4 regions of the Paenibacillus sp. V4I9 genome follow, and region 1 is predicted to be linked to each of the others. Evidence: a T-box and tRNA genes for the amino acid it is inferred to sense, from the RefSeq annotation. Region 1 holds a T-box; the other regions hold tRNA genes.
The links. The T-box of region 1 lies ahead of leuS (leucine--tRNA ligase). A T-box ahead of a tRNA ligase gene usually reads a tRNA of that ligase, here a tRNA-Leu.
Positions count from the first base shown of each region.

Region 2: it encodes a tRNA-Leu, which carries the amino acid that the T-box ahead of leuS (leucine--tRNA ligase) is inferred to sense. The anticodon was not compared.
Region 3: it encodes a tRNA-Leu, which carries the amino acid that the T-box ahead of leuS (leucine--tRNA ligase) is inferred to sense. The anticodon was not compared.
Region 4: it encodes a tRNA-Leu, which carries the amino acid that the T-box ahead of leuS (leucine--tRNA ligase) is inferred to sense. The anticodon was not compared.

Region 1 is NZ_JAUSZE010000001.1:2,449,283-2,452,734, forward strand. It holds gene QFZ81_RS11190 (CvfB family protein) at 1-294, shown strand, start outside; gene QFZ81_RS11195 (class I SAM-dependent DNA methyltransferase) at 296-1,054, shown strand; T-box leader at 1,123-1,434, shown strand; gene leuS (leucine--tRNA ligase) at 1,523-3,452, shown strand, end outside.
Region 2 is NZ_JAUSZE010000001.1:314,348-317,799, forward strand. It holds rRNA gene QFZ81_RS01425 (23S ribosomal RNA) at 1-1,609, shown strand, start outside; rRNA gene rrf (5S ribosomal RNA) at 1,728-1,844, shown strand; tRNA gene QFZ81_RS01435 (tRNA-Met) at 1,895-1,971, shown strand; tRNA gene QFZ81_RS01440 (tRNA-Lys) at 1,979-2,051, shown strand; tRNA gene QFZ81_RS01445 (tRNA-Leu) at 2,072-2,151, shown strand; tRNA gene QFZ81_RS01450 (tRNA-Gly) at 2,195-2,269, shown strand; tRNA gene QFZ81_RS01455 (tRNA-Arg) at 2,278-2,354, shown strand; tRNA gene QFZ81_RS01460 (tRNA-Pro) at 2,381-2,454, shown strand; gene QFZ81_RS01465 (HD-GYP domain-containing protein) at 3,183-3,452, shown strand, end outside.
Region 3 is NZ_JAUSZE010000001.1:724,624-728,075, reverse strand. It holds gene QFZ81_RS03470 (response regulator) at 1-1,755, opposite strand, end outside; tRNA gene QFZ81_RS03465 (tRNA-Leu) at 1,979-2,057, opposite strand; tRNA gene QFZ81_RS03460 (tRNA-Leu) at 2,105-2,190, opposite strand; tRNA gene QFZ81_RS03455 (tRNA-Leu) at 2,248-2,327, opposite strand; tRNA gene QFZ81_RS03450 (tRNA-Lys) at 2,348-2,420, opposite strand; tRNA gene QFZ81_RS03445 (tRNA-His) at 2,457-2,529, opposite strand; tRNA gene QFZ81_RS03440 (tRNA-Thr) at 2,608-2,683, opposite strand; tRNA gene QFZ81_RS03435 (tRNA-Phe) at 2,695-2,770, opposite strand; tRNA gene QFZ81_RS03430 (tRNA-Asp) at 2,850-2,926, opposite strand; tRNA gene QFZ81_RS03425 (tRNA-Val) at 2,942-3,017, opposite strand; tRNA gene QFZ81_RS03420 (tRNA-Glu) at 3,094-3,168, opposite strand; rRNA gene rrf (5S ribosomal RNA) at 3,220-3,336, opposite strand; rRNA gene QFZ81_RS03410 (23S ribosomal RNA) at 3,443-3,452, opposite strand, start outside.
Region 4 is NZ_JAUSZE010000001.1:373,898-377,349, reverse strand. It holds gene QFZ81_RS01745 (LacI family DNA-binding transcriptional regulator) at 130-1,191, opposite strand; tRNA gene QFZ81_RS01740 (tRNA-Leu) at 1,367-1,451, opposite strand; tRNA gene QFZ81_RS01735 (tRNA-Lys) at 1,496-1,568, opposite strand; tRNA gene QFZ81_RS01730 (tRNA-Asp) at 1,588-1,664, opposite strand; tRNA gene QFZ81_RS01725 (tRNA-Met) at 1,734-1,810, opposite strand; tRNA gene QFZ81_RS01720 (tRNA-Val) at 1,882-1,957, opposite strand; tRNA gene QFZ81_RS01715 (tRNA-Glu) at 1,981-2,055, opposite strand; tRNA gene QFZ81_RS01710 (tRNA-Ser) at 2,092-2,183, opposite strand; tRNA gene QFZ81_RS01705 (tRNA-Asn) at 2,211-2,286, opposite strand; rRNA gene rrf (5S ribosomal RNA) at 2,292-2,409, opposite strand; rRNA gene QFZ81_RS01695 (23S ribosomal RNA) at 2,475-3,452, opposite strand, start outside.

The sequences.
Region 1 (3,452 bases):
GTAGAAGTACGGGTCGCATTCGTTCGTGAAGAGGATGGGCGGGTCAATCTATCGATGCGACTCCGGAAAGAAAAAGGAATGGATGAAGATTCGGAGCGCATTTTGAGTGTCCTCCAAGAACGGCCTGGAAATGCGATGCCATTTTCGGATAAAACGTCGGCAGATGTCATCAAGGATCGGTTTGGCCTAAGTAAAGCGGCTTTCAAACGCGCATTAGGCAAGCTTATGAAGGACGGGCTCATCTACCAAGAGGATGATTGGACCTATCTGAAGCAAGAGGAGACGCAAGGTTAACATGAGTTACGAAAAATTCGCGTACACCTATGATCGCTTGATGAACAGCATGCCATATGAAGATTGGCTTCGTTTTGTGAAAGAAAGCTTCGAACGATTTGGTATGAAACCATCTACGATTGTTGATCTGGGCTGTGGTACTGGAAATTTGACGATTCCTTTAGCCTTGGAAGGGTACCAGCTGACAGGTATTGATTTATCTGAAGACATGTTGGCAGTCGCCGAGCAAAAAACGGGGGAGCACAAAAGTCAACTGCGCGGTGGCACCATTCATTGGGTACAACAGGATCTGCGTGAATGGGACCTCGGTGAACAAGTGGATGTGGCGCTTTCGATCTGTGATAGTCTCAACTATTTGCTAGAGGAAGAAGATATCGTTGATGCTTTCCGTCAAACCTTTAAGGGTCTTAAGCCAGGCGGTCTTTTCCTTTTTGATGTGCATACACCTGAGCAGTTGTTCGCTTATGCAGACTCTCAGCCCTTTTTCCTGAATGAAGACGATGTTGCCTACATATGGACAAGCGAGTTAGATGAAGAAAGAGTGCAGATTGAGCACGAGTTGACCATATTTGTCAAAGACAGCGGAAAGGATTCTTTCCGACGTATCGATGAAACTCATCTGCAAAGGGCTTATTCTTTGCATTGGCTTAAGGAAATGCTGCTTGCAGTCGGTTTCACTGAGGTGCAAATGGCTGCTGACTTTACTTGGGAGCAACCTACCTCTATGACGGAGCGAGCTTTCTTTATTGCAAAGAAATAACGACAATGAAGTCCATTGCAGCTTGACAGTGCGGCATTATTTTACATATAATCAAAGCTAATTAGATTATTAAAGCTAAGAAGAGGAATAGTAACTTGTACAGCATCTTTCAGAGAGCCGGATGTAGGGTGGAAGCCGGTAGATGTCAGTCTTGTGAACTCGCCTTGGAGCTAGAAGGTGAATCACCATGGAAAGCGGAGAGACTTGAGCTACGCTCAAAGATCCCTATAGCGGAGAGACTTTGAGCTACGCTCAAAGATCCCTATATATGGTGCTAGCTGGATCGTCTCACCCGCGTTAAGGGGCAGAGTGAACACAGGCAAAGAATGTCTTGTGTTAACTAGGGTGGTACCACGGGAATCTAACCTCTCGTCCCTAGCGATATCCGCTAGCGATGAGGGGTTTTTTGGCGCTTACAGCGCTTTTGAATGATGAAGAGGATGGCTGTACACAGGGAGGATTTTGCACATGACACAGGAAACTAAAGAAACCAAAGAAACAAAAGAGCAGCAAGGCTATAATCCACAAGCAATTGAGCCGAAATGGCAGGCTTATTGGGATGCGAAGAAAACGTTTAAGGTGCTTGAGAATTCGGATAAGCCGAAGTTTTATGCGTTGGATATGTTCCCTTACCCATCAGGAGCTGGTCTGCATGTAGGGCATCCGGAAGGCTACACAGCAACTGATATCGTTTCACGTTTCAAACGGATGAGAGGTTTTAATGTACTTCATCCAATGGGATGGGACGCTTTCGGACTTCCTGCTGAACAATACGCACTGGATACGGGAAATGATCCGCGAGAATTCACCAAGAAGAACATTGATACATTCCGTCGTCAAATTAAATCACTAGGCTTCTCGTACGATTGGGATCGTGAAATTAGTACAACAGATCCTGAGTATTACAAATGGACACAATGGATTTTCATCCAGTTGTACAATAAAGGACTCGCTTATGTGGATGAAGTGCCCGTAAACTGGTGTCCAGCGCTGGGAACTGTTCTTGCTAATGAAGAAGTAATTGACGGTCTAAGCGAGCGCGGTAACCATCCCGTTATTCGTAAGCCGATGCGTCAATGGATTCTGAAAATTACCGAGTACGCTGAACGTCTACTTGAAGATCTTGAGGAGCTGGATTGGTCCGAAAGCATCAAAGATATGCAGCGCAACTGGATTGGTAAATCAACAGGGGCAGAAGTCCAATTTGCCATTGATGGATACGATGAGAAGAGTCTGACGGTTTTCACTACACGTCCAGATACATTGTTTGGCGCTACGTACTGCGTTCTGGCACCTGAGCATGAGCTTGTTGAGCAAATTACAACAGGCGATCAAGCTGCTGCCATTAAGGAATACCAAGAAAAAGCTTCTCGCAAAAGCGATCTCGAACGTACGGATCTTGCAAAAGACAAGACAGGTGTTTTCACAGGAGCGTATGCTGTCAATCCGGTAAATGGCGCCAAAGTGCCAATTTGGATTGCTGACTATGTGCTTGGCGGTTACGGTACGGGAGCAATCATGGCTGTTCCAGGACACGATCAACGTGACTGGGAGTTTGCTAAACAGTTTAATTTGCCGATTATCGAAGTCGTACAAGGTGGAGACGTTGAGAAGGAAGCTTACGCAGGGGATGGCGAACATGTCAATTCCGGTCCGATTAATGGCATGAACATCGAACAAGGGATCAGCCATATGATCGCTTGGCTTACGCAAAACGGCAAAGGCCGCGGCAAAGTAACCTACCGCTTGAGAGATTGGCTCTTCAGCCGTCAAAGATATTGGGGAGAGCCGATTCCAATTCTTCATCTTGAAGATGGCACAATGAAGCCTGTTCCCGTGGATCAACTGCCACTCTTGCTTCCGCAAGTCGATGAAATTAAACCATCAGGTACAGGAGAATCACCGCTTGCGAACGTATCCGAATGGGTAAATACGATTGATCCGGAAACCGGCATGAAAGCTCGCCGTGAAACGAATACCATGCCGCAATGGGCCGGCAGCTGCTGGTACTATCTACGTTTTATCGATCCGCGTAATGATAAAGAGTTTTGTTCGCAGGAGCTTCAGCAGCAATGGTTGCCTGTAGATCTTTACATCGGCGGAGCGGAACATGCTGTTCTTCACTTGCTGTATGCGCGTTTCTGGCATAAGGTGCTTTATGATCTTGGCTTTGTTCATACCAAAGAGCCTTTCCATAAGCTTGTAAACCAAGGGATGATTCTTGGTGAGAACATGGAGAAAATGAGTAAATCTCGCGGTAACGTTGTGAATCCGGATGATATCGTCAGCGATCAAGGGGCCGACACACTGCGTATTTACGAAATGTTCATGGGACCACTTGAAGCTACAAAACCATGGAATACAACGGGTGTGGATGGTATCTATCGTTACTTGAATC
Region 2 (3,452 bases), 2.1 Mb from region 1:
TCAGTGAGAATCTGATCCGCCGAAAACCTAAGGGTTCCTGAGGAAGGCTCGTCCGCTCAGGGTAAGTCGGGACCTAAGGCGAGGCCGAAAGGCGTAGTCGATGGACAACAGGTGGAAATTCCTGTACCACCGTAGCCGTTATGAGCGATGGAGTGACGCAGAAGGATAGTGACGCGAGCTGATGGATGCTCGTCCAAGCAGTGAGGCTGATGTGTAGGCAAATCCGCACATCGTTAAGGCTGGGCTGTGATGGGGAGGGAAACTTTAAGTACCGAAGGTCATGAGTTCACACTGCCAAGAAAAGCTTCTAGCCAGGCGAAGGTGCCCGTACCGCAAACCGACACAGGTGGGTGAGAAGAGAATTCTAAGGCGCGCGGAAGAACTCTCGTTAAGGAACTCGGCAAAATGACCCCGTAACTTCGGGAGAAGGGGTGCCTCGGTAGGGTGAATAGCCCGAGGGGGCCGCAGTGAAAAGGCCCAAGCGACTGTTTAGCAAAAACACAGGTCTGTGCGAAGCCGCAAGGCGAAGTATACGGGCTGACGCCTGCCCGGTGCTGGAAGGTTAAGAGGAGTGGTTAGGGACCTCGGTTCCGAAGCTATGAATTGAAGCCCCAGTAAACGGCGGCCGTAACTATAACGGTCCTAAGGTAGCGAAATTCCTTGTCAGGTAAATTCTGACCCGCACGAATGGCGTAACGACTTGGGCGCTGTCTCAACGAGAGATCCGGTGAAATTTTAATACCTGTGAAGATGCAGGTTACCCGCGACAAGACGGAAAGACCCCATGGAGCTTTACTGCAGCTTGATATTGGACTTTGGTACGATCTGTACAGGATAGGTGGGAGCCTTTGAAGCCTGAGCGCCAGCTTGGGTGGAGGCATCGTTGGGATACCACCCTGATCGTATCGGAGTTCTAACCTGGTACCGTGATCCGGTATGGGGACAGTGTCAGGTGGGCAGTTTGACTGGGGCGGTCGCCTCCTAAAATGTAACGGAGGCGTTTAAAGGTTCCCTCAGAATGGTTGGAAATCATTCGCAGAGTGCAAAGGCATAAGGGAGCTTGACTGCGAGACCTACAAGTCGAGCAGGGACGAAAGTCGGACTTAGTGATCCGGTGGTACCGAATGGAAGGGCCATCGCTCAACGGATAAAAGCTACCCTGGGGATAACAGGCTTATCTCCCCCAAGAGTCCACATCGACGGGGAGGTTTGGCACCTCGATGTCGGCTCATCGCATCCTGGGGCTGAAGTAGGTCCCAAGGGTTGGGCTGTTCGCCCATTAAAGCGGTACGCGAGCTGGGTTCAGAACGTCGTGAGACAGTTCGGTCCCTATCTGTCGCGGGCGTAGGAAATTTGAGAGGAGCTGTCCTTAGTACGAGAGGACCGGGATGGACGTACCGCTGGTGTACCAGTTGTCTCGCCAGAGGCATCGCTGGGTAGCTATGTACGGAGGGGATAAGCGCTGAAAGCATCTAAGCGCGAAGCCCCCCTCAAGATGAGATTTCCCAGTATGTAAGACCCCTTGTAGACGACGAGGTTGATAGGTTCGAGGTGGAAGTGCAGCAATGTATGCAGCTGACGAATACTAATCGGTCGAGGGCTTAACCTAATATAGGGATCTTTAATCGTAGATTAAAGTCTCTCAGATTCGCCCAGAAAAAAAACCTAAGGATTACTTTACAAATGTTTCGTATCTAGTTTTCAAGGCGCAAACCACGCTTTGACTGTTTGGTGATGATGGCGGAGGGGACCCACGCGTTCCCATCTCGAACACGACCGTTAAGCCCTCCAGCGTCGATGGTACTTGAACCGCAGGGTTCTGGGAGAGTAGAACGTTGCCAAGCAGTACCCGCAAGGGTATTAGTACCAATGTAGGGAACACATCTAACTATGACGCGGGGTGGAGCAGCCCGGTAGCTCGTCGGGCTCATAACCCGAAGGCCGCAGGTTCAAATCCTGCCCCCGCAACCAATGATGCGAGTCATTAGCTCAGTTGGTAGAGCACCTGACTTTTAATCAGGGTGTCGTAGGTTCGAATCCTACATGACTCACTTTGCCTTATTTACAGCATGCGCGTATGGCGGAATTGGCAGACGCACTAGACTTAGGATCTAGCGGGCGACCGTGGGGGTTCAAGTCCCTCTACGCGCATCAATCATCCCCAAGTCGTACTATACGGCTTGGGGATCCCTATGCGGAAGTGGCTCAGCGGTAGAGCATCGCCTTGCCAAGGCGAGGGTCGCGGGTTCGATCCCCGTCTTCCGCTCCATTTATTAAGCGCCCTTAGCTCAGCTGGATAGAGTATTTGACTACGAATCAAAAGGTCGGGAGTTCGAATCTCTCAGGGCGCGCCATTTTTTTAGATATTCATAGTTAGTTTCGGGACGTAGCTCAGCTTGGTAGAGCACCTGCTTTGGGAGCAGGGGGTCGCATGTTCAAATCGTGTCGTCCCGATCATAGTAGAGCATAATCTAGCAGTGAAATCACTGCTAGATTATGCTTTTTTGTGTTTTCATACAGTTAACTGATTTGATTAATCATAACTTGATTGCTTTCGGTCTACTGCGTTTTAGCTAGGGGTTGGGAGCCAATTTGGTATGATAGTGGGCCCTTTGATAGGTGGTTTCCTCGGCGGATGGGTCCACAAGGAGCAAATTTTATATCCATCTATACAATGGACTATAATAACCACTTGACTCCTTACGGATCACAGGTATATATCTATGACAATTATTCTTCTTATCAGGTACAAAATGCGCTTAAGCACGAATACTTTATGGAAACTACAGTAATCGACATTGAGCAGATTCTATTAACTCTCTACAATCCGAATAATCCCTTCTCCCAAAATGGTAAGAGGACACACAGCTCTTGTTATCACTTATTGAACCTATTATTTCAGTTAACTAGATCTTTAGAACTAGAAAAGGTCAGCCTATTTCATTAGAAGTGGGCTGGCCTTTTTGTTTTTGGTGCAGGATATACGCAAGTTATCTGACAGAAATCGAGAGAATAATCCAAGAAATTAACAAAAAGTGAGTAATTATATAGCGATATGAGTAAAAAAATATTAGAATAATGGAAATTTTTATTTATAATAGAGGAGAATCTCCTTATTAAGAAGAACTAGTACTAATTCAATAGTTGGGGAAGTTTATTTGAGAAGAATAAGAGGTACATCTATGCAGAATTCATTGTTTTTTAAAAATGTGATAAATTCTGATTCCATCTTCGAATCGATCGGACAATTGAGTGATATCGCCAAGAAAACAATTGGCTGCGAACATATCTCTCTCTTTCTTATAGACGAGAAACATCAGAGCACCCCAGCATCTTATTCGGTTAATATTAGTACCGCAGTCATGGAACAGTTACAACAAATTGTGCTCCAAACGCAGTTTTTTTTCCGAAATCCCGATGGTATACGTTTGTCTGTACATAAGGCAGAAGGA
Region 3 (3,452 bases), 1.7 Mb from region 1:
GAACGGATCTCCCTTCAGCATCTGAGGAACCGCGTGATGAACAGAGAAGTGGAGCTTAAGCCCTTTTTCAAACACTTTAAAGCTCATCATCGTCGAAATATTGTTAAGCACCTCATACAAATCGAAATCGATTTGTTCCAAGACGATCTTCTTCGCCTCTATCTTCGAGAAATCGAGGATATCGCTAATAATGGAAAGCAGACTCTTGGCGGATAGAACCGTTTTGTCCAAGTAATCCTTTTGCTGGTCCGTCAACTCTGTTTGCTGCAGTAAATAATTAAAGCCAAGAATCGCATTCATGGGTGTACGGATTTCGTGGCTCATATTCGCAATAAACTCGCTTTTGGCGCGATTTGCGGCATCAGCCGCTTCTTTTGCCTCTGTTAACAATTTATTATTGCCCTCAAGCTCTGTAGTGCGATTATCAATCCGTTCCTCTAAGCTTTCATTGACTTGCAATAACTCTTGAATCAGACATACATTTGTATTTTCTAATTCAAGTGCTTCTAAATTTCGTTCTTTGAGCTTAGACGACATCTCATTAAAGGCATTGGTGAGCTCGCCAATAACGTCTTTTCGATAATTTTCTATAACAATGCCAAAATTGCCATTTCGAATATCAATCACTTTTTCATTTAATATTTTAATAGGTGTAATGATCCATTTCGTTAATAAAAGACTTAGCGCGACCAAAATAACTAACACAATCAGAGCCTCTATACTAAACTTGAACAGCAGAGAATGAATGTCTTCTGTCAAATCATGTTCAGGTATCGCAATGACTAAGTACCAATCAAAATTTCCATTATACGAATATTTACTAACATCTAAAAAATAATTCTCACCCATAATTTGATACTTACCCGAACGAGTTTGCAATTCATTATTAGCCTTCGCTTTGATCAATCCATTACTTTCTTTAATTACTTTATTTTCTGATGTGCTAGCTCTGACTCTTTCATATTCTTCCCCTTTTTTCGTAAATAAGGTATTTCCGGTTGAAGTTGCAATTAATTCTCCTGTAGGCTCCATAAGGAAAACCAGACCACTTTTACTAATATTAAGATTTCGCATATGCCTAGCTACTTTATCTAGAGAAATATCCATACCAAAAACCCCAACAACTTTGCCATCAACTGATATTAGTGGTTTTGAGGTTGTGATTCCCAGACCAGCTTCAAATACGCCTCCATACACTTTCGACCAATAAGTAGTTCCCGTCCATTTCGCTTGCTCATACCATGATTGTTTTCGAGCATCAAAATTCGTAACAACCTTTAATTCCTTCATAAAATTACCAAATTGATTGACTTGATTGACCATAACCCTGTTGGAAGGTTCACCTGTCGAAGAAGAAATTTCTAGAACACCATTATTTATTCCAGACGATACGAATTTACCTGATTCATTTGCATAGTAAGCATAGTCAATAAAGTCATTATTGCGAACTTCTTCTAGAAAAACCTTCCCCAACTTATCGACATCTTGTAGGTTTAGAGAACCATTTTCCTCTAACGTGACATTTAAGCTATTCACATACTCCGCCGGTTTAAAATAGCTGTCCAACTGATTAAATAAATCGGATTGTATATGATGGATGACGCGCAAATTCGTTTTGTCAGTGACTTTAGATGTAAATCCATTGACTTGTAGATAATAAATAGCTCCCAATATAAGGGGTATACATATAAATGGAAAAATGATTTGTTTATGTAGACTTAAACGACTATATGTACGCGCAAAGCTCTTTATCATCGGTAATGCCTCCAAATGAACTAAGTCTATGTATTCATTTATTCGACATGGTTTGACGTTATCCTTGGTTGTAATGTAAATCTGTGGCAAAATAAGATCGCCCACAGGAAGGCCTCGTGACCAAAGGAACAGCCCTTGTCGAAATCCTATTCGGGGATTAAACGACAAAAAAAGTGGTTGATCAGGAAAGCTTCCTGTCCAACCACTTTACTTTGTTATGCGATACCGGCAAGAGGACTCGAACCTCCACCCTTTCGGACTCGATTTTGAGTCGAGCGCGTCTGCCATTCCGCCATGCCGGCTTATATGCGCGCCTTAATGAGTTAAGCCGCGCATGCTGTTAAGATAATGCCGAAGACCGGACTTGAACCGGTACGGTAGTCACCTACCGCAGGATTTTAAGTCCTGTGCGTCTGCCGATTCCGCCACTCCGGCTTAATTGAAGCTCCGAACTGGAGTAACTAAGCTACAATCCAGTTCGTCACTTTTGGATGCGCGTAGAGGGACTTGAACCCCCACGGTCGCCCGCTAGATCCTAAGTCTAGTGCGTCTGCCAATTCCGCCATACGCGCATGCTGTAAATAAGGCAAAATGAGTCATGTAGGATTCGAACCTACGACACCCTGATTAAAAGTCAGGTGCTCTACCAACTGAGCTAATGACTCATGTTTAAGACATGAGTTCTTGATTGGAAAAGAATGGGCGGACGACGGGACTTGAACCCGCGAATGCTGGATCCACAAACCAGTGCGTTAACCCCTTCGCCACGACCGCCATATGAATAAGTCTTGCTGGGCCCCGAAAAAGTAATCGGCGTTTCTACAAAGCCTTGCTTCACTTTTTTTGGTAATATGGTGCCGTCGAGAGGACTTGAACCCCCAACCTACTGATTACAAGTCAGTTGCTCTACCAGTTGAGCTACAACGGCATATTCAAGTATGGTGGCTCGGGACGGAATCGAACCGCCGACACGAGGATTTTCAGTCCTCTGCTCTACCGACTGAGCTACCGAGCCATGCTAGATGTTAATATAGGGTTTCCCGGAAAGTAAACGGACGTTACTTCAAAACTTAGCGTCACTTTTTGGGGAATAATGGCGGAGCTGACGGGATTCGAACCCGCGGTCTCCTGCGTGACAGGCAGGCATGTTAGGCCACTACACCACAGCTCCAAAATGTACGTGTTATGGTGAACGCTGACGGGATCGAACCGCCGACCCCTACCCTGTCAAGGTAGTGCTCTCCCAGCTGAGCTAAGCGTTCATGATGAAATCATTTGGGTCCCGCGCAAAGTATTAGAACTATGCTTCGTCAGCATCTCGTCACTTTGTGGGGATATTGGTGACCCGTAGGGGACTCGAACCCCTGTTACCTCCGTGAAAGGGAGGTGTCTTAACCACTTGACCAACGGGCCTTATTTCCGCGCGAAAGAGGCGGCAAAAAAAATACCCAACTAGTGGGTACTGCTTGGCAACGTTCTACTCTCCCAGAACCCTGCGGTTCAAGTACCATCGACGCTGGAGGGCTTAACGGTCGTGTTCGAGATGGGAACGCGTGGGTCCCCTCCGCCATCATCACCAAACAGTCAAAGCGTGTTTGCGCCTTGAAAACTAGATACGAAACATTTGTAAAGTAATCCTTAGGTTTCAAGCAGAGAGACTTTAATCTACGATTAAAGATCCCTATATTAGGTTAAGC
Region 4 (3,452 bases), 2.1 Mb from region 1:
ATACATTATTTACTTATATTTATGTTTATCTCCTGGATAAATCGATAAGTAACATAAAAAAGTTCCCGATTCAAGTTTACTTGTAAACTTGAACCGAGAACTTTGTAAATCGAGCCATTTCAATTATTCTTAAGTGTTACTTTCTGTGAGAGCACGGATACTTTCCCTAATAATTAAGTCGCTTTGCAGCAATACTTTTTCATAGGGCATATGCCTATTCTTCAATCTCCATATCAACAAGTCTACAGCTTTGATACCGAGTGCATCTTTCTCTGCATTGATTGTTGTAAGCGTTGGAAAGTCTTTAACAATATCGACATTGTTATCAAAACCGGTTAAAGAACAGTCTTCTGGCACACGAAGTTTCATTTCCCTTAAGGCATTATGGACAAGCACAGCAATTTGATCATTTGCGCTCACGAATGCAGTAGGAAATTCGCTTGTTGGGATAGACTGCAAGCCTGTCAGCAGTAAATTCGTATTCTCTTCTCTCAGAGAAGGTATTACATTTAACAATGCATGATTTCTATGCAAATAAGGAAGCTCATTCTCCTCCATGATCGACCTGAAGCCTGTCCAACGGTCAAAAAAACTTCGCGAATAACGCAAATTGCCGACGAATTGGATACGAGTGTGACCCTTGCCAATCAAAAAATTAGTAAGCTTGCGCATAATATCCACATTATTCATGAAAATAGTATCCGACTCAATCATCTCATCTTCATGATCGACCATTACAAAGGGGATTGCCTTACTTCTTAGCTCCATCAGCATTGGAGTTGATACAAGCCCAACACCAATGACCCCCAACAGCCCCTCTGGTTTCATAACCAGATTAAAGTTTCTAGGATTGTCATCTGAGACAATGATCGAGCCTATTCCTTCAGATTCAAGTGTTTTGGAGATGCCGTCTAGCACTTTCCCCCAATAGCCGGACTCTTTATTCTGGCTGCGAATGTTTGGAATCAGAATACAAACGATTTTATCACTTTGCTCCGAAGTGGACTGACTCTGAATTTTTTTAATCGTTTTCTGGTTCAGATATCCTAATTGGGAAGCGATTTCAAAAATTTTTTCTCTCGTTACTGCACTAATGCCAGATTTACCGGACAATGCTTTCGATACTGCATATTTAGATACACCAACTCGATCCGCAATCTCCTGCATGGTAATTTTATTCGTTTTTGTCAAAGCTATCACTCCAAATCAGTATCCGACACTCGCGTTGATTTTGTAAACCAAACAATGTATTCATAATAATAACAAATTAGCATAGATAAGTATACAGAAGTGTTATCCCTTGTAGATGGAGAAAATAAAAAGAAGAGTAGGCGCTTATTAGCAACCTACTCTTCTTTACCGATAATGCGGTCAAGAGGACTCGAACCTCCACGGGGGGTTAGCCCACACGGACCTGAACCGTGCGCGTCTGCCAATTCCGCCATGACCGCGAAACAGAGAACTTTAGACTACGTCTAAAGCTCCCCATAAATACTGAGTCATGTAGGATTCGAACCTACGACACCCTGATTAAAAGTCAGGTGCTCTACCAACTGAGCTAATGACTCATGTCCAGAAATAAAAAAATGGCGGAGCTGACGGGATTCGAACCCGCGGTCTCCTGCGTGACAGGCAGGCATGTTGGGCCACTACACCACAGCTCCACACTATGTAAGACATCTAATATAGGGATCTTTTTGATATTATCAAAAGTCTCTCCTTATATAAGAGGTTGGTTGCGGGGGCAGGATTTGAACCTGCGGCCTTCGGGTTATGAGCCCGACGAGCTACCGGGCTGCTCCACCCCGCGACATTACTAGCATGATATTTTATTATCCCCGAAAAATGTTTAGCTAATGCGTTACACTTTTTAAGGTAAAATGGTGGAGGCTGACGGGATCGAACCGCCGACCCTCTGCTTGTAAGGCAGATGCTCTCCCAGCTGAGCTAAGCCTCCATGGGATAAAACTAGAAAATAGATGGTGACCCGTAGGGGACTCGAACCCCTGTTACCTCCGTGAAAGGGAGGTGTCTTAACCACTTGACCAACGGGCCTCGTAAACAGGCTTTTCTTATGTAAAAGTTTATAGGTGGCGGAGAGAGAGGGATTCGAACCCTCGAGACGCTTGTGACGCCTACACGATTTCCAATCGTGCTCCTTCGGCCAGCTCGGACACCTCTCCATGAAAAGCCTGGTATGTTATAAAAAATGGCTCCCCGAACAGGACTCGAACCTGTGACAACTCGATTAACAGTCGAGTGCTCTACCAACTGAGCTATCAGGGAAAACTGCTTGGCAACGTTCTACTCTCCCAGAACCCTGCGGTTCAAGTACCATCGACGCTGGAGGGCTTAAACGGTCGTGTTCGAGATGGGAACGCGTGGGTCCCCTCCGCCATCATCACCAAACAGTCAAAGCGTGTTTGCGCCTTGAAAACTAGATACGAAACTTGCGTAAAGTAATCCTTAGGGTTTTGGTTAAGCCCTCGACCGATTAGTATTCGTCAGCTGCATACATTGCTGCACTTCCACCTCGAACCTATCAACCTCGTCGTCTACAAGGGGTCTTACATACTGGGAAATCTCATCTTGAGGGGGGCTTCGCGCTTAGATGCTTTCAGCGCTTATCCCCTCCGTACATAGCTACCCAGCGATGCCTCTGGCGAGACAACTGGTACACCAGCGGTACGTCCATCCCGGTCCTCTCGTACTAAGGACAGCTCCTCTCAAATTTCCTACGCCCGCGACAGATAGGGACCGAACTGTCTCACGACGTTCTGAACCCAGCTCGCGTACCGCTTTAATGGGCGAACAGCCCAACCCTTGGGACCTACTTCAGCCCCAGGATGCGATGAGCCGACATCGAGGTGCCAAACCTCCCCGTCGATGTGGACTCTTGGGGGAGATAAGCCTGTTATCCCCAGGGTAGCTTTTATCCGTTGAGCGATGGCCCTTCCATTCGGTACCACCGGATCACTAAGTCCGACTTTCGTCCCTGCTCGACTTGTAGGTCTCGCAGTCAAGCTCCCTTATGCCTTTGCACTCTGCGAATGATTTCCAACCATTCTGAGGGAACCTTTAAACGCCTCCGTTACATTTTAGGAGGCGACCGCCCCAGTCAAACTGCCCACCTGACACTGTCCCCATACCGGATCACGGTACTAGGTTAGAACTCCGATACGATCAGGGTGGTATCCCAACGATGCCTCCACCCAAGCTGGCGCTCAGGCTTCAAAGGCTCCCACCTATCCTGTACAGATCGTACCAAAGTCCAATATCAAGCTGCAGTAAAGCTCCATGGGGTCTTTCCGTCTTGTCGCGGGTAACCTGCATCTTCACAGGTATTAAAATTTCACCGGATCTCTCGTTGAGACAGCGCCCAAGTCGTTACGCCATTCGTGCGGGTCAGAATTTACCTGACAAGGAATTTCGCTACCTTAGGACCGTTATAG